Regions from separate parts of the Catenulispora sp. GP43 genome, predicted to be linked through region 3. Evidence: riboswitches for the same ligand, from Rfam matches in the RefSeq annotation. Region 3 holds a riboswitch; each other region holds the start of a gene.
The links. A riboswitch is a leader RNA that binds a small molecule or an ion and turns the genes downstream of it on or off. The one in region 3 is predicted to bind cobalamin.
Positions count from the first base shown of each region.

Region 1: it holds a riboswitch for cobalamin, as region 3 does, so the genes downstream of both, cobN (cobaltochelatase subunit CobN) here and ABH926_RS09515 (ABC transporter substrate-binding protein) in region 3, are expected to answer to the same signal.
Region 2: it holds a riboswitch for cobalamin, as region 3 does, so the genes downstream of both, ABH926_RS05870 (putative cobaltochelatase) here and ABH926_RS09515 (ABC transporter substrate-binding protein) in region 3, are expected to answer to the same signal.
Region 4: it holds a riboswitch for cobalamin, as region 3 does, so the genes downstream of both, ABH926_RS50690 (HoxN/HupN/NixA family nickel/cobalt transporter) here and ABH926_RS09515 (ABC transporter substrate-binding protein) in region 3, are expected to answer to the same signal.

Region 1 is NZ_JBGCCT010000002.1:575,649-579,705, reverse strand. Features, by position in the region: gene ABH926_RS06345 (hypothetical protein) at 1-44, opposite strand, end outside; gene ABH926_RS06340 (COG4280 domain-containing protein) at 32-772, opposite strand; gene ABH926_RS06335 (cobalamin biosynthesis protein) at 918-1,877, shown strand; cobalamin riboswitch at 1,864-2,005, shown strand; gene cobN (cobaltochelatase subunit CobN) at 2,048-4,057, shown strand, end outside.
Region 2 is NZ_JBGCCT010000002.1:486,302-490,358, forward strand. Features, by position in the region: gene ABH926_RS05870 (putative cobaltochelatase) at 1-2,078, opposite strand, end outside; cobalamin riboswitch at 2,166-2,292, opposite strand; gene ABH926_RS05875 (hypothetical protein) at 2,395-2,574, shown strand; gene ABH926_RS05880 (sulfite oxidase-like oxidoreductase) at 2,610-3,257, opposite strand; gene ABH926_RS05885 (bacterioferritin-associated ferredoxin) at 3,388-3,693, shown strand; gene bfr (bacterioferritin) at 3,813-4,057, shown strand, end outside.
Region 3 is NZ_JBGCCT010000003.1:477,249-481,305, reverse strand. Features, by position in the region: gene ABH926_RS09520 (FecCD family ABC transporter permease) at 1-899, opposite strand, end outside; gene ABH926_RS09515 (ABC transporter substrate-binding protein) at 909-1,898, opposite strand; cobalamin riboswitch at 2,004-2,133, opposite strand; gene ABH926_RS09510 (enoyl-CoA hydratase/isomerase family protein) at 2,251-3,081, opposite strand; gene ABH926_RS09505 (GNAT family N-acetyltransferase) at 3,106-4,057, opposite strand, start outside.
Region 4 is NZ_JBGCCT010000049.1:36,030-40,086, forward strand. Features, by position in the region: gene ABH926_RS50680 (heavy metal translocating P-type ATPase) at 1-1,106, opposite strand, end outside; gene ABH926_RS50685 (hypothetical protein) at 1,178-1,480, opposite strand; cobalamin riboswitch at 1,681-1,884, shown strand; gene ABH926_RS50690 (HoxN/HupN/NixA family nickel/cobalt transporter) at 1,913-3,031, shown strand; gene ABH926_RS50695 (hypothetical protein) at 3,083-3,799, shown strand; gene ABH926_RS50700 (sigma-70 family RNA polymerase sigma factor) at 3,863-4,057, shown strand, end outside.

The DNA.
Region 1 (4,057 bases), on a different contig from region 3:
ACGAAGTCGTACCAGAACAGCCCGAAGGCCTTCACCCTGCCCACGCCGCGCGCCTCCGTTTCAGGACCCAGACCGCGCCGAGCGCGACGAGCAGGACGTAGGCCAGCACCGCCGGGAGCGCGGCGTCGCCGCCGGGCCACTGGGCGCCCGCGCCCTCCGCGCCCCAGAAGACCCCGAAGCCGGTGAGCATCACGCCGACCGCGAACTTCATCGTGTTCTCCGGCACGCGCGCCAGCGGCGCCTTGATCGCGACGCCCGCGGCGCACACGGTGAGCACCGCCGCCACCGCGGCGACGGCGGCGAGCGGGATGTCGTGCTGGTTGGCGCCGAAGGTCAGGGCGATGAACGCGACCTCCAGGCCCTCCAGCACGACGCCCTTGAAGCTGAGGGTGAAGGCGTACCAGTCGGCGACCAGGGACTTCTTCGCCGTGGCGGCCTCCCGCGCGGCGGCGACCTCGCGCTGGTAGGCGGCGGCCTCGTCGCGCATGTCCTTGTAGCCGGACGCGCGCAGGATCGCCTTGCGCAGCCACTGCAACCCGAAGGTGAGCAGCAGACCGCCGACGATCAGCCGCAAGGCCTTGAGCGGCAGCACGGTGAGCGCCGGCCCGAGCGCGGCGACGACCACCGCGAGCAGGAGGAGGCCCGCCGCCACGCCCTGGAGCGAGGAGCGCCAGCCGCGCGTGAGGCCGACCGCGAGCACGATGGTGAGCGCTTCCACCGCTTCGACGGCGCAGGCGAGGAACACGGAGAGGAGCAGGAAGGCGGTTCCCACGTGCCTAATGTAACGCCGGGCGGTGAAGGTTCCGGGGATGGCGGGTGTCTCGGCGGCGTGGGGGGCTTGTCCGGGTCGGGGTCTTGGCGTCTTGGCGTCCTGGCCGGTTGTCGGGAGCTCGGCGGGGCGCCGCTACATTGGCGCCATGCGATCTTCGTCCCGGGCGGTAGGGCTGGTCCTCGGCTTCGCGGCCGACTGGTACTTCGGGGATCCGCGGCGAGCGCATCCGGTGGCGGGCTTCGGGCGGGTGGCCTCGGGGCTGCGTCGGGTTTCGTATGCGGATTCGCGGGTTGCCGGCGCCGCCTATGCCGGCGTGCTCGTTTCGGGCGCCGCTGCGCTGGGTGTCGCGGCCGAGCGGGTCGGGCGGCGGCCGGTCGCCGGAGCCGCGTTGACCGCGGCCGCGACGTGGACCGTGCTCGGCGGGACGTCGTTGCGCCGCGAGGCGTCCGCGATCGGTGAGTCGCTGCGGGCCGGCGACCTCGCGGCGGCGCGGGAGCGGCTGCCGCACCTGTGCGGGCGCGATCCGCGCGGGCTCGATGCCGACCAGATCGCGCGGGCGGTGGTCGAGTCGGTCGCCGAGAACACCTCCGACGCGGTGGTGGCGCCGCTGTTCTGGGGTGCGGTGGCGGGGATTCCGGGGCTGCTGGCGTATCGGGCGTCGAACACGCTGGACGCGATGGTCGGCTACCGGAACGCCAAGTACCGCAACTTCGGGTGGGCCTCCGCGCGCCTGGACGACGTCCTCAACTGGGTCCCCGCCCGCTTCACCGGCGCCGTGACCGTCGCGGCCGCACCGGTGGTCGGCGGCAGTCCCGTCCGGGCGCTCAGGGTCCTGCGAAACGACGGCGCCCGGCACCCCAGCCCCAACGCCGGACGCTGCGAGGCCTCCGCCGCCGGTGCCCTCGGCGTGCGCCTCGGCGGGACCAACACCTATGGCGACGTCGTCGAACACCGGCCGGTCATGGGGACCGGCCGGGCGCCGCGCGTGCCCGACATCCGGCGCGCCGCCGTGTTGTCGGCCACAGTCGGGCTCGCCTCGGCCGCGGCCGCCGCACGTCTGGCCGCCGCGTTCGCGCCGGGCCGTCGCGCACGCCGCTTGCGCTGACGTCGGATCTGGCACACTGTCCACCAAGACGACAGTCCAGGAAGCCCGTGCGAATCGGGCGCTGTCCCGCAACTGTGAGCGGACCACGGTCCGCGAGCCAGGAACTGCCTGTCGTCCGTACCCATCAGCCCGAGGCGGAGCGCGGACTCCGCGAGAGGAAGTGCCGTCGCATGCCCGCGCGCGTTCTGTTGCTGTCCACGGCCGACACCGAGCTTCTCGCCGCCCACGCCTGCGGCGCTCCCTACGTCACCGCCAACCCCGCGCGCCTGGACGCCGAGGCCCTGGCACCGCTGCTGCGTGCGGCCGACGTCGCCGTGCTGCGGCTGCTCGGCGGGCACCGGCCGTGGCGCTGGCTGATCGAGGCGGTCGCCGCCGCCGGCGTGCCGGCCGTCGTGCTCGGCGGGGAGGCCGAGCCGGACGCTGAGCTGATGGCGCTCTCGACGGTGCCCGGCGGCGTGGTGGCCGACGCCCTCAACTACCTCACCGCCGGCGGTCCGGCGAACCTGGCGCAGCTGGCGAACTTCCTCACCGATACGGTGCTCGGCGGCGGCGAGGGCTTCGAGGCGCCGCAGGCCATGCCCGAGTTCGGTGTCCACGGCGAGCGCGAGCGGCGCGAAGGACGCCCGACCGTCGGCATCGTCTTCTACCGTGCGCACGAGATCTCGGGTAACACAGCCTTCGTAGACACCCTCGCCGACGCCCTCGAAGACCGCGGTGCCAACGCTCTTCCCGTCTACTGCGGCTCGCTGCGCGGGTTGTCGGACGCCGCGGGCGCGGGCCTGGTCGACCTCCTCGGCCGCTGCGACACCCTGGTCGTCACGGTCCTGGCCGGAGGCGGTGCGACGGCGGCGGATGCCAGCGCAGGCGGCGACGAGGACGCCTGGGACGTCGGCGCGCTCGCCGCGCTGGACGTCCCGGTCATCCAAGGGCTCTGTCTCACCTCCCCGCGCCAGACCTGGCAGGACTCCGACGCCGCGCTCACCCCCATGGACGCCGCGATGCAGGTCGCGATCCCGGAGTTCGACGGTCGCCTCATCGCCGTCCCCTTCTCCTTCAAGGAGAACGGCGACGCGGGCATCCCGGTCTACGTCGCCGACGCCGAACGCGCCGCGCGCCTGGCCGGCATCGCCTATCGCCATGCCGCACTGCGCGCCATCCCCAACCGCGACAAGAAGCTCGCGCTCGTCCTGTCCTCCTACCCGACCAAGCACTCGCGTGTCGGCAACGCCGTCGGGCTCGACACCCCGGCCTCCGCCGTCCGCCTGCTCCACGCCCTGCGCGAAGCCGGCTACACCGTCGGCGACTTCCCCGACGACGGCGACCAGCTCATCCACCGGCTGATCGCGGCCGGCGGGCACGACGTCGAGTGGCTCACCGAGGAGCAGCTGGCCGCCGCGCCGGCGCGAGTGCCGCTGCGCGACTACGAGTCCTGGTTCGCCACGCTCCCCGAAGACCTGCGCGAGGGTATCCGCCGGCACTGGGGCGAGCCGCCCGGCTCGCTGTACGTCGACGGCGAGGACATCGTCCTGGCCTCGCTCCAGTTCGACAACATCCTGCTGATGATCCAGCCGCCGCGCGGCTTCGGCGAGAACCCGATCGCCATCTACCACGACCCCGACCTGCCGCCCAGCCACCACTACCTGGCCGCCTACCGGTGGCTGGAGCACAGCTTCGGCGCGGACGCGGTCGTCCACCTCGGCAAGCACGGCACGCTGGAATGGCTGCCCGGCAAGGGACTGGGCCTGTCGGAGTCCTGCGCCCCGGACGCGGTGCTCGGCGAGCTGCCGCTGGTCTACCCGTTCATTGTGAACGACCCCGGGGAGGGGACGCAGGCCAAGCGGCGCGGGCACGCCACCGTCGTGGACCACCTGATGCCGCCGATGGCCCGCGCCGACACCTACGGGGACCTGGCCAAGCTCGAGCAGCTGCTCGACGAGTACGCGACCGTGCAGGCCCTGGACCCGGACAAGACCCCGGCGGTGCGCGCGCAGATCTGGACCCTGATCCGCGCCGCGCAGCTGCACCACGACCTCGCCTCGATCCTGCACGGCGACGTCGACCACCAGCCCGCCGACGACGACTTCGACGACTTCGTGCTGCACCTGGACGGCTATCTGTGCGAGATCAAGGACGTGCAGATCCGCGACGGGCTGCACATCCTGGGGCGCGCGCCGCAGGGC
Region 2 (4,057 bases), on a different contig from region 3:
CTCCGGTCGGAGCGGGGTCGGTTGCCGTGCACCGCCGCGGTGAGCGCGTCGGCGGCGAGATCGGTGAGGGGCAGGTGGTCGGCGCCCAGATCGGCGGCCAGGCGCCCGGCCAGCCCCAGGCGGACCGGGCCGGCCTCGCAGTCCACGACGACGGCCGTGCCGCCCAGGGCCGCGACAGCCTGGCGGAGGTGGGCCGCGGCGCGGCGGGTGTCGGCGAGGGGGTCCTTCGAGTGCGAGGCCTGGGTGGCGCGGCCGTCGGTGACGACCAGGACCAGGGGCCGCCGGTCCGGGTCGCGCATGCGCTCGACGCGCAGGACGTCCGCGGCCTGGAGCAGACCGGCGGCCAGCGGGGTGCGGCCGCCGGTGGGCAGCGAGGCCAGCCGGGCGGCGCCGGCGTCGACGGACCAGGTGGGCGGCAGCGCGACCTCGGCGGTGCGGCCGCGGAAGGTCACCAGGCCGACCTTGTCACGGCGCTGGTAGGCGTCCAGGAGCAGCGAGAGGATCGCGCCCTTGACGGCGGCCATGCGCTGGCGGGCGGCCATGGACCCGGAGGCATCGACCGCGAACAGGACGAGATTGCCTTCCCGGCCCTCGCGGATCGGCTCGCGGAGGTCCTCGGAGCGCAGACGCAGAGCGCCGTCGCGACGGCCCCGGGCGACCTGCTGGGGCGCGGCGGCGTGGACGGTCGCGATCAGATGGAGGCCGCGCGCGCCGGGGCGGGCGCCGACCGAGCGGCCGCCGGCGGCGCGGGCTCGGGAGCGGCGGCCTTCGGCGCCGGTGCCGACGCCTTCGACCTGGAGCAGGCGGGCTTTGAAGGGCTCAGTGGCAGTGGCGGCGGGCTGCTCGCGCGACGATCCGGACACTTGCTTCTGCTCAGCGGGTGATTCGCCGGTCGAGGCACCGACCGAGGGCTCAGGCTCGGCACCGTTGGACGGGCCGCCGGAAGTATCGCCACCGTTGGAACCGCCGCCGCCGTCAGGACCGCCGCCGCCGTCAGGACCGCCGCCGCCGTCGGGCCCACCGCCGCCGTCGGGCCCACCGGAACCGGGACCGGGATCAGGATCCTCATCCCCGTCGTCCATGGCCTCGTCCAGCCGCTCCTCGTCCAGGCCCGGCGCGTCGAACGGATGCCGCCGCCGGCGGTGCGGCAGCGCCAGCATCGCGGCCTGCCGCACGTCCTCGGCGATCACCACGTCGCGCCCGGCCCAGGCCGCGAGCGCGGTCGCGGCCCGTGCCGTCACCAGGTCCGCGCGCATCCCGTCGACCTCGAACGCCGCACAGATCCGAGTGACTCGCAGCAGTTCGGCCTCCGGGAGCACCACGGAGGGCAGCAGGGCGCGCGCCGCCTCGATGCGTGCGGCCGTCTCCTTGTCCGCCTGCTCCCAGGCCGCTGCGAAGCCCTCGGGGTCGGCCTCGTAGGCCAGGCGGCGGCGGACCACCTCGGCGCGCTCGGCCGGGTCGCGGCTGGCGCGGACTTCGACGGTCAGGCCGAACCGGTCCAGCAGCTGCGGGCGCAGTTCGCCCTCTTCGGGGTTCATGGTGCCGACGAGCAGGAAGCGCGCCGCGTGCCGGACCGAGACGCCTTCGCGCTCGACGTGCGCGACGCCCATCGCGGCGGCGTCCAGGAGCAGGTCCACGAGGTGGTCGTGCAGGAGGTTGACCTCGTCCACGTACAGCAGGCCGCGGTGCGCGGCGGCCAGCAGGCCGGGTTCGTAGGCGGCGACGCCGGAGGCCAGGACCTTCTCCAGGTCCAGGGAGCCCACGAGGCGGTCCTCGGTGGCGCCGACCGGGAGCTCGATCAGGCGCGCCGGGCGGGACCGGGCCGCCGTGGCGCCGGGGAGGTGCGGGCCGTCCGGGCAGGCCGGGTCGGGGGTCGCGGGGTCACACGAGAACCGACAGCTCGGGACCACGGCGATCTGCGGGAGCACGGCGGCCAGGGCGCGCACGATCGTCGACTTGGCAGTGCCCTTCTCCCCGCGCACGAGCACGCCGCCGACGGCCGGGGACACGGCGTTCAGCAGCAGGGCCAGCCGCAGGTCGTCGAGCCCGACGACGGCGGTGAACGGGTACGGCGGCACGCCGGATCAGCTCCTCACGGGTATCCACGCCCGACAGGTCTCCTCACGAGAACACGCCGCGGGGGCGGCGTGCCTGGGGCGGTCGTAGTCTCCTGACTCTCAGATCCGCGCGCCTGCCCGGCCTTCCCAGAACACTGATGTTCCAGTGGCATCTCAAGCGGGAGGCACTCCCTGATCACAGTGGCGGGACCGCTCCGGATTCGCACCGGATTCCTGCCGACCGTCCCGCGTGCAGCATCCCGCAGCGATCACCGGCCGTCAAACCGCGTCCGGACGGCGCCGGGTGGCGCGATGTCCGGATGTATCCCTCAATGGGATGGTGAGCGATCGACAGCGCAGACCCCGTGTCCTGGGTGAATACGAGCTGGACGGCGGGGCGTTCGCCCTGGCGCGGGGTGAGCAACGCGACACGCCCGCCCCCGGGCAGCGGCTGCCGGCGCTCGGCCGGCCCGGGACGCTGTGGCGGGCGGTGCTGCGCCGGATCCGGACGGGCTGAGGAGCCGGCCGGACGGGACTACAGCCGGGACGGGACTACAGCGGAGGCCCGTCGCCGGGGTCCTCCTGGTAGGAGTACCGCTGTTCCCGCCACGGGTCGCCGATGTTGTGGTACCCGCGCTCCTCCCAGAACCCGCGGCGGTCCTCGGTGAGGTACTCGATGCCCCGGACCCACTTGGGCCCTTTCCAGGCGTACCGGTGCGGCAGGATCAGCCGCAGCGGGAAGCCGTGCTCGGGGGTGAGCGGCGCGCCGTCGTGGTGGGTGGCGAACACGACGTCCTCCCGGAGCAGGTCCTCCAGGCGCAGGTTCGAGCTGTAGCCGTACTCGGCCCAGACGGTGACGTGCGTCGCATCCGGGGCCGGCGGCGCCAGGTCCAGGATGGTGCGGCCGGAGACACCGCGCCAGGACGCGTCCAGCATCGTGAACTTGGTGACGCAGTGGAAGTCGGCGACCACCTCGACGGTCGGCAGGGCGCCGAACTCCTCGTGGAACCAGATCGCCTCCTCGCCGTCGGCGGTGGCCCCGGTGACCCGGAAGTCCCAGCTCGCGGGCTTGAAGCGGGGCACCGGGCCGTAGTGCAGCACCGGCCACTCGCCACGCTGCATGCGCTGGCCCGGGGGGAGCCGGCCGTCCGCCGGCGCCGTCCCGGCGTCTGTGTCCACCCCTGATCCCGGCTGCCCCATGGAGACCATCGTCCCAGATGTGGTGCACGGCACGTACCGCGGGGACTTGGCACGCGGGCGATAGGTAGCTTAGGCTCCCCTAAGTCCCATTGATCGCCCCTGGCGACCCCGCTGACAGCCGGAGCCCCGCTTGTACGCCTGCATATGCCACGCGGTCACCACCGCCGAGGTGGACGCCGCCGTCGCGCTCGGTGCCAAGTCCGTCAAGCAGGTCCGCAAGGCCACCGGGGCGGGTTCGGCGTGCGGGACGTGCGTGAAGCGGCTGAGCTGCCTGCTCGCCGCCGCGCGGGTCGCCGACTCGGCGCCGGCGGACGTCATGCCCGAGGCCGAGCGGCTGCCGGAGGCGGCTCCGGCCCCGGTCCCCGCCGCACGCCCGGCGACCCCGGTCTTCCAGCACGCGCCGCACTGCCCGGCCGCGGTGCCCGCCCTGGGCTGATCCCGGACGCTCCCGAGCCGCCCCGGCCTGATCCGGCGTGCCCCGGGGCTCCCCGTTCGGAGCAATCCGCGCACACACCGTTACCCCCGGGGTCGGCCGCTCTGGCAATATCGGACGCCATGCAGGGTGACAAGGACATCATCGCGTTCCTCAACGAGCAGCTCACGGCCGAACTGACGGCGATCAACCAGTACTGGCTGCACTACAAACTGCAGGAAGACCGCGGCTGGAAGAAGCTCGCCGAGTACACCCGCAGCGAGTCCATCGACGAGATGAAGCACGCGGACAAGCTCGCCGAGCGCATCATCTTCCTGGACGGGCTGCCCAACTTCCAGAAACTGTTCCCGCTGGAGATCGGCCACAG
Region 3 (4,057 bases):
GCGGCGGCGAAACTCCCGAACAGCCACGAGTACACCTGCCGCACGTCCGTGGTGCTCCGCTGCATGACGAACGCCTGCACCGCCCCGACGAACGAACTGACCGCGACCCCGGCGAGGATGAGCGAGGCGGTCCCGCCCCGACCCACGAACGTGCCGAGCACATAGCTGGCGAGCACCCCGCCGAGCGCACCGACGAACGCGGCCAGCGGCACGGCACCGATGCCCGCCACGGTGTGCTCGGGCCCGCCGCCATAGACGATGACGAGCGTCGCGGCCATCCCGGCACCGGCGGAGGCCCCGATGGTCCCGGAGTCAGAGAGCGGATTGCGGAAGACGCCCTGATACGCGGCCCCCGCCTGCGCGAGCAGCGCCCCGACGAGCGTGGCCAGGACGACGCGCGGCAGCCGGATCTGGTCCAGCACGCTCTGCTGCACCGGCCCGAGCCCGGTATGGAGGTCTACGAAGGGGAGCTTGTCCAGCAGCGCCTTGGCGGTGCCGGCGACCGGGAGGCCCGCGGCGCCGCCGAGGCTGGAGACGAGGACGGCGAGAAGGAGGACCGCGGTCGCGGCGAGGAGGGCGACGGTCGGGCGGGCGAGGCGGCGGCGTGGGGGTGAGTGCGGGAGCGAGTGCGGAGGGATCGAGTTCGGCTCATCGACCGCGGAGCGGGCAAGGCGGCGGCTCGGGCGCGAGTGCGGGGGGATCGAGTTCGGCTCATCGGTCGCCGGGCGGTCGCCGCTCGCAGACTCGGCAGCGACATGCGCGGCAGGTCCCGGCGCCAGGACTCCGGCCGCCGCGTCAGCGCCCGCGGCCACCATCGTCGCAGCAGCATCGACCGCCGCGGCTTCGGCACCCCCCGCCGCCGCCGCGTCAGCATCCGCATCCGCTCCCTGCCGCCGCATCGCCGTGGCTCAGCCCTGGGCCTGGTTCACGGCCTTCGAGATCTGCTGCACCAGATCCACCAGGCGCGGACCCCAGCGGGAGGCGATGTCGTCGTCCATGCCGACGACCGTGCCCTTCGCCGCGTTCTTCACCGCCGGGATCGCCGACCAGCCGGGGCGGGCGGCGACGGTGGCCGAGGTCTGCTGGCAGCACTTGGTGTCGGCCAGGAAGATCAGGTCGGGGGCCGCGGTCACCAGGTACTCGTCGGAGAGCTGCGGGTAGCCGCCGCCCGTCTTGTCGGCCGGGTCGGCGATGTCGGTCAGGCCGAACTGGGCGAAGATCGAGCCGATGAAGGTCTTCGAGGTGGCGCTGTAGTTCCCGGGGGTGCCGACCTCGTAGTAGTACTTAAGAGGTGTGGCCGGCTTCTTCGTGGCCGCGATCGCCGCCGTGATCTGCTGCTTCATCGTGGCGACCTCGGTGGTCGCGGCGGTGGTGTGGCCGGTGGCGGCGCCGAGCTCGGTGATCTGGCTGTAGGCGTCGTCCAGGGTGTTCGGGGCGTCGAACCACAGGACCGGGACGTTCAGCTTGCCGAGCTGCTCCACGATCTGCGAGCTGTCGTCGGCGACGACCACCAGATCCGGGTTGTACTTCGCTATCGCCTCGGCGTTCGGCTTGTAGCCGGACAGCGCGCTCTTCGGGGCGCTCGCGGGATAGTCCGACTGGTCATCGACCGCGGTGACCTGCGAGCCCGCGCCGATCGCGAACAGGTCCTCGGTGGCCGAGGGCGACAGCGACACGATCTTCTTCGGCTCGGCCGCCAACTTCACCGCGCCGTTCTTGGCGGTGATCGTGGCCGGGAAGGCGGCCGCGGACGAGGCGGCGGTCGTGGTGGACGCGGTGCCCGAGCCGGCCGGGGCCGACGCCGACTTCGACGACGAACACCCGGCGGCCAGCAGCGCCGAGGCCGCGACGAGGCCGACGGCCACGCGCCGCGTCGAATTGTGCAGACGAGAATGCACGAGGTCAGCTCCTCCGGCTGATCCGCGGTCCCCGCCGCGCGCGCCGACCCAGGCAGGCGTGCCGCGCACACAGCCGGACCGCCCCGAACCGCGAGGGCCGAACCTTGGCACATCGCGTGAGGCGACCTGGCTCGCCCTCCGAACGGAGAGCTCACAGTTGCGGGACAGCGCCGGATTCCCACCGGCTTCGCTGCACTCGATGTGGACGGCGCACACCGCCGTCGCCCAAGACGCTAGCAAGCGCGGACGCACTCGCCTAACGGCAAATGGGGCGACGGCTGGTGATCTGCACTACTTCAAGAAGCCTGCGCTACTTCAAAAGCCCCGCGCTGCTTCAAGAACCCCGCACCACTCACGGCCAGACCGGCGACCGCTTCTCCACGAACGCCCGCACACCCTCGGCCCGGTCCGCCGAGAACGCCGTGGCCCGCCACGCCCCGTCCTCCACGTCCAGCCCGGCGGCCAGCGGCAGGTCCGCGCCGACCTTCAGCGCGTGCTTGGCGTTGCGCACCCCGATCGGCGAGTTCTTCGCGATCTGCTGCGCCAGCTCCAGCGCCGCCGCGCGCGCCGTCGAGCTCCCCGGCACCCGCCGGTCCACCATCCCGAACCGGTCGGCCTCGTCGGCGTCGATGCGCCGCGCGGTGAAGATCAGGTCGGCGGCGCGGTTCATGCCCACGCGCCGCACCAGCGTCTGCGTGCCGCCGCCGCCGGGGATGACGCCGACGGACACCTCGGGCAGCCCGAACACCGCGCCGTCGTCGGCCACGATCAGGTCGCAGGCCAGCGCCAGCTCGCAGCCGCCGCCCAGGGCGTAGCCGGAGACCGCAGCCACGACCGGCATCGGCAGCGAGCCGAACGCGCCCCAGGTCCGCCGGAACGCCGGCCGGGTGGCGACCAGCTCGGCGTCGCTCATCTGGTTGCGCTCCTTGAGGTCCACGCCGACGCAGAACGCGTGGTTCTTCCCCTCGGCCGCGGGCGGCGCCGACGACACCACCACGGCGCGCACCGCCGGGTCCTCGGCCAGCTCCGGCGCGACGTCCCGGATCGCCGCGGCCATCGCGGTCGAGATCGCGTTCATCGCCGACGCGCGGTTCAGCACGATCTCCGCGACCACGCCGTTGCCGGACGCGGGGTGCCGCCGCAGGAGTACGCCTTTGTAATCCTTCTCGGTTACCTCGTTCATGGCGCCCAGATTATGAGACCAAGGTCAGAATCCGAAGGGCACCCAGGGCGCGACATCGCTCACAAAGGCCCGCGACGCCTCGGCCAGCGCCCCCGGCCGCAGCTCCTCGACCCGCCCGGCCCGGCCCAGCGCGGCCAGCGAGAAACCGCCGAGGTAGGCGGTCCCGAGCTCGCGCGGCCCCAGCACCAGATCCGCCGGATCCGTGGTCCGCTCGCAGACCGCCCCCTCGGCATCGCCGCGCAACCGCCAGCGTCCGGTGTTCCACGCGCAGAAGGTGTCCGAGATCTCGAACACCACGTCGACCGGCGCCGCGTACCGCCGCGCCGCCAGGGCCCGGTCCACGTCGACGATCCGCACGTACAGCTCGTCCTGCACCCGCGGCACCGCCTGCCGGGGATCGGCGAGCAGGAACAGCAGCGGGTCGTCGGTCGGCACCTCGGCGTGGATCTCGCTGGTCAGGTCGATGTCGAGCAGGAAGCGCCAGATCGCGACGTAGGACGCCAGGTCGCGGCCGTAGACCTCCTTGGCCCGCACCTTGCAGTCCGGGCGCGCGGGGTTGTCCCAGTCCTCCTTGATCCGGTAGCGCGCGAACCCGACCGCCCGGCCGGCCGCGTCCTCGGCGACCACGCAGCGCAGCGGGCCCGCGCCGTCGCGGGCGAAGTCGTGGTCGGCCAGCGCCGAGTCGTGCCAGGCGTCGCCGGCCCGCGGCAGCATCCCCGGCCGGCCGAGCCGGTTCGCCTCGAAGACCTCCTGGCAGCGCTCGTAGGCCTGGAGCGGATCGGCCATCCGCAGCTGGAACTTGTCGCCGCCCGGCACCCGCGACAAGCCGTTGTCGCCGCGCGGGATGGTCAGTTCGAACTGCTGGGAGCCCAGTCCGTAGCCGAACCGGCCGTAGATCGCGGGCTCGGAGGCCTCCAGGATCGCCACCGGCGCCTCGCCGCGCTCGTGCAGGCCGTCGAGCTGGTAGCGCATCATC
Region 4 (4,057 bases), on a different contig from region 3:
ATCGCGACTTCGGGCCGGACTCCGGCGCCCTGCCAGAAGCCCAGGACGGTCACGGCGATGGCCAGCACCGCCGGCACGAACACCGCGGCCACTGTGTCGGCCAACCGCTGCGCGCGCGCCTTGCCGGTCTGGGCGTCCTGGACCAGGGCCGCGATCCGGGCCAGCTGAGTGTCGGCGCCGACCGCGGTGGCCCGGACCACCAGTGTGCCCCCGACGTTCAGGGTGCCGCCGGCGACGCGCTCCCCCGGGCCCGCCTCGACCGGCACGCTCTCTCCGGTCAGCATGCTCAGGTCGATCGCCGACGCACCCTCCACCACGACACCGTCGGTGGCGACCCTCTCGCCGGGACGCACCACGAACTCCCGGCCCGGCAGGAGCTGCTCCAGCGGAATCAGCTGTTCGCCGCCGGCAGCGTCGCGGACGCAGACCTCTTTGACGCTCAGCTCAGCCAGAGACCGCAGGGCCGAGCCGGTCTGGCGTCGGGCACGGCTCTCCAGGTGACGTCCGCAGAGGACGAACAGCGGCACGCCGACCGCAGCCTCCAGATACATGTGCCCGGCGCCGTCGCCGCCGACGCTGAACGAGAAGCCCATCCGCATTCCGGGCAAGCCCGCGGTGCCGAAGAACAGCGCGTAGACCGACCAGCCGAAGGAAGCGAGAACGCCGATGCTCACCAACGTGTCCATGGTCGCGGCGCCGTGCCGCAGGTTGATCAGGGCACGGCGATGGAAGGGCCAGGCGCCCCAGGTCGCCACCGGGGCGGCCAGCAGGAAGCAGAACCACTGCCAGTCGCGGAACTGGACCGCCGGGATCATGGACAGCGCGATGACCGGCACGGCCATCGCGGCCACGCCGAGCAGGCGCTGCCGGTCGGCCGGCGACTCGGCCGTCTCGGCCGTCTCGGCCATCCCGGAAGAAGCGGCGTCGTCGCGGACCGCGAGTGCGGTGTATCCGGCCTGCTCGACCGCGGCGATCAGGTCCCGGACCGGAACCCGCGGCGGATGCAGGATCCGGGCCCGGCCGGTCGCCAGGTTGACGCCGGCCGAGACGCCCTCGATGCGGGCCAGTCGTCGCTCCACCCGCCCGACGCACGCGGCGCAGGTCATCCCGCCGATCACGAGATCGGTGACCGCCGCAGGCGGCGTGGACGCTGCCGGCACCGTGTCCGGCCCGGCGCTCACCGGCCGCCACCCAACGCGCCCATCCCCGGCATCCCCGGAGTGGGGCTCTGCCCGCCCGGCGCGCCGGGAACGAGATCGGGTGCCACCGGTCCGGCCAGGCGCCCGGCGCCGAACGCGCCGGCGTACAGTGCCGCCGACAACGCGACGAACGCCAGCACGCGGCCGAACCCGCCGAGACGGGAACTCAGGCTACTGGTACCGAAGCCGCGTCGGGGATCCGCCGCTCCGGAATGTGCTGATCCGGGATGTGCTGATCCGGGATGTGCCGCCGGACCGTCCGGCACGTCATCGATGCTCACACGATGATAGTCGTCCGCGAATCCCGGCTGGTTCCCGCAAGAGTCGGCATCATCTGTGCGGCAAGGGCCCTGACGGTCGCTGGACCCATGAGTGCCGGATCCTGATTCATCGCTCGGCACTTCAGCGCCTCGGGCTGGATCCCGCAGACTGATGGTCTACGCATAGCCGGGGCCCACCTTGCCGGGTTCCGGACCGCTCGCTACGGTGACCATGCCGTGGTGCTCGGGAAGACCGGTGGAAAACCGGAGCGGCCCTCGCCACTGTGATCGGGAATGCACCGGTTCCATGCCGCCGCGCGAAGTACGGCGCGGCGGCGGCCACTGGACGCGTCAGGCGTCTGGGAAGGCGGAGCCGGGGCGTCGACCCGTCAGCCAGGAGACCGGCCACGGCACCGAACATCGACCATCCACGAGGTGCTGGAGGCGAGCCGCGTGAGCGTGCCTGCGAACGATCCCGTCCGACCTGTCCGGAATCCGTCCTCGGCGCCGCTGCGCTGGCTCCGTACCGACTGGCTGCGCTTCGGCGGCCTGCTGGCGGTGATCGTGGCGATGCACGTCGCGGCGTTCGGGATCCTCGCCGGCCTGGTCGCCCCGCATCACTACACCGTCGGCAAGCAGGTCTTCGGCTTCGGCCTCGGCGTCACCGCCTACACGCTCGGCATGCGCCACGCGTTCGACGCCGACCACATAGCCGCGATCGACAACACCACGCGCAAGCTGATGGCCGACGGCAAGCGGCCGGTGTCCGTCGGATTCTGGTTCGCGCTCGGGCACTCGACGATCGTCGTCGTGCTGGCCGCCGGGATCGCCGCCGGCGCGCGCCAGGCCGCCAGCCTGACCGACGACAAGTCCAGCACGCGCCAGTCGCTCGGCGTGGTGTCCACGACCGCTTCGGGCACCTTCCTGTACCTGATCGGCATCCTGAACCTGGTCGCGCTGATCGGCATCTACAAGGTGTACAAGGCGATGCGGCGCGGCGTGTACGACGAGGCCGCCCTGACCGCGCAGCTGGACAAGCGCGGCTTCATGAACCGGATCCTGGGCCGGCTCACCAAGTCCATCACCCGCCCCGGCCAGATGTACCCGGTCGGGCTGCTGTTCGGCGTCGGCTTCGACACCGCCACCGAGGTGCTGCTGCTGGCCCTGGCCGGCTCCAGCGCCGCGGCCGGCCTGCCCTGGTACGCGATCCTGTGCCTGCCGCTGCTGTTCACCGCGGGCATGACCCTGTTCGACACGCTCGACGGCACCTTCATGAACTTCGCCTACCACTGGGCCTTCTCCAACCCGATCCGCAAGGTCTACTACAACCTCACCATCACCGGGCTGTCCGTGGCCGTCGCCCTGATCATCGGCAGCATCGAGCTCGTCGGCGTGGTCCACGACCAGTTCGGCGTCGTCAACCCGGTCACCGACTGGATCGCGAACCTGAATCTGAACAATGTCGGGTTCATCATCGTCGGCGCGTTCATCGCCGTCTGGGCGGCCGCGATCGCCTACTGGAAGATCGCGCGCGTCGAACACCGGTGGGACGTCACCGGCCAGGAGCCGTAGCCGGCGCCTGCCGTCACCCGCCCGGCGGGCGGATGCGACGATGTCACAGCCATGAGTGTCGACGGGGGACTGCGCGCCGCGCGGTCCGCGATGTTCGCGGCCGTGTGCACGCTGCTGGCCACGGCCGCGCACTTGTCGATGTCCGGGCGGGCTGTCCCGTGGTGGGCACTGGCCGGGGCCGCCGAGGTCACCTTCGGCCTCGCCTGGCTGCTGTCCGGCAAACAGCGCGGCACGATTCATGTCATCACCTTGACGATCGGCGCGCAGGCTCTTCTGCACTTCTGGTTCGAGGCCAGCCAGGCTCTGACGACGGGGCCGCTCGACGCTTCGGCCATGTCCGGGATGAACGCCTCCGGGATGAACATGCCCGGGATGGCCGGCGTGCCGGGCATGTCGATGGGCAGTGCGAGCGGCATGAGCAGCGCGAGCGGCATGAGCAGCGCGAGCGGCATGAGCGGCATGAGCGGCATGCACTCGGGCCCGCCGTTCCTCGGCTCCGACAGCTGGGGAATGCTGGCCGCCCACCTCGCGGCGGCCGTCGTGGTGGGCGTCTGGCTGGCGGCCGGCGAGCAGGCCGTCTTCCGGCTGCCGGCCGCGGCCGCGTCCTTCCTGCTCACGCCGCTGGCATTGCTGTTCCGGCCGGTCGTTCCCGTGCCACGGCCCCGCACCACCGCGGTGGCGGCCCGGACTTCGACGCCGCTGCGCCAGCTCCTGCTCGTCCACGCCATCACCTCTCGGGGGCCGCCGGCCGGGACCGCCGTCGCTTAGACGGCCCTGTCCGGCGGCGCGATCCCCGCGCTCGCCGTGTCTCGTTTCTCCCAGCAAGGACACATGGCGATGACCCCTGCCCTGCAACACCCCGTCGATCGAGCCGATGTCGACTCCCTGGCCCTGGCCGCGCGCGACGGCGATCCCGACGCCGTCGAGCGCTTCATCCAGGCGACCACGCTCGACGTGCGCAGATACGTCGCGCGCCTGAGCGGGAGCCCTCAGGACGCCGACGACCTCACCCAGGACACGTACCTG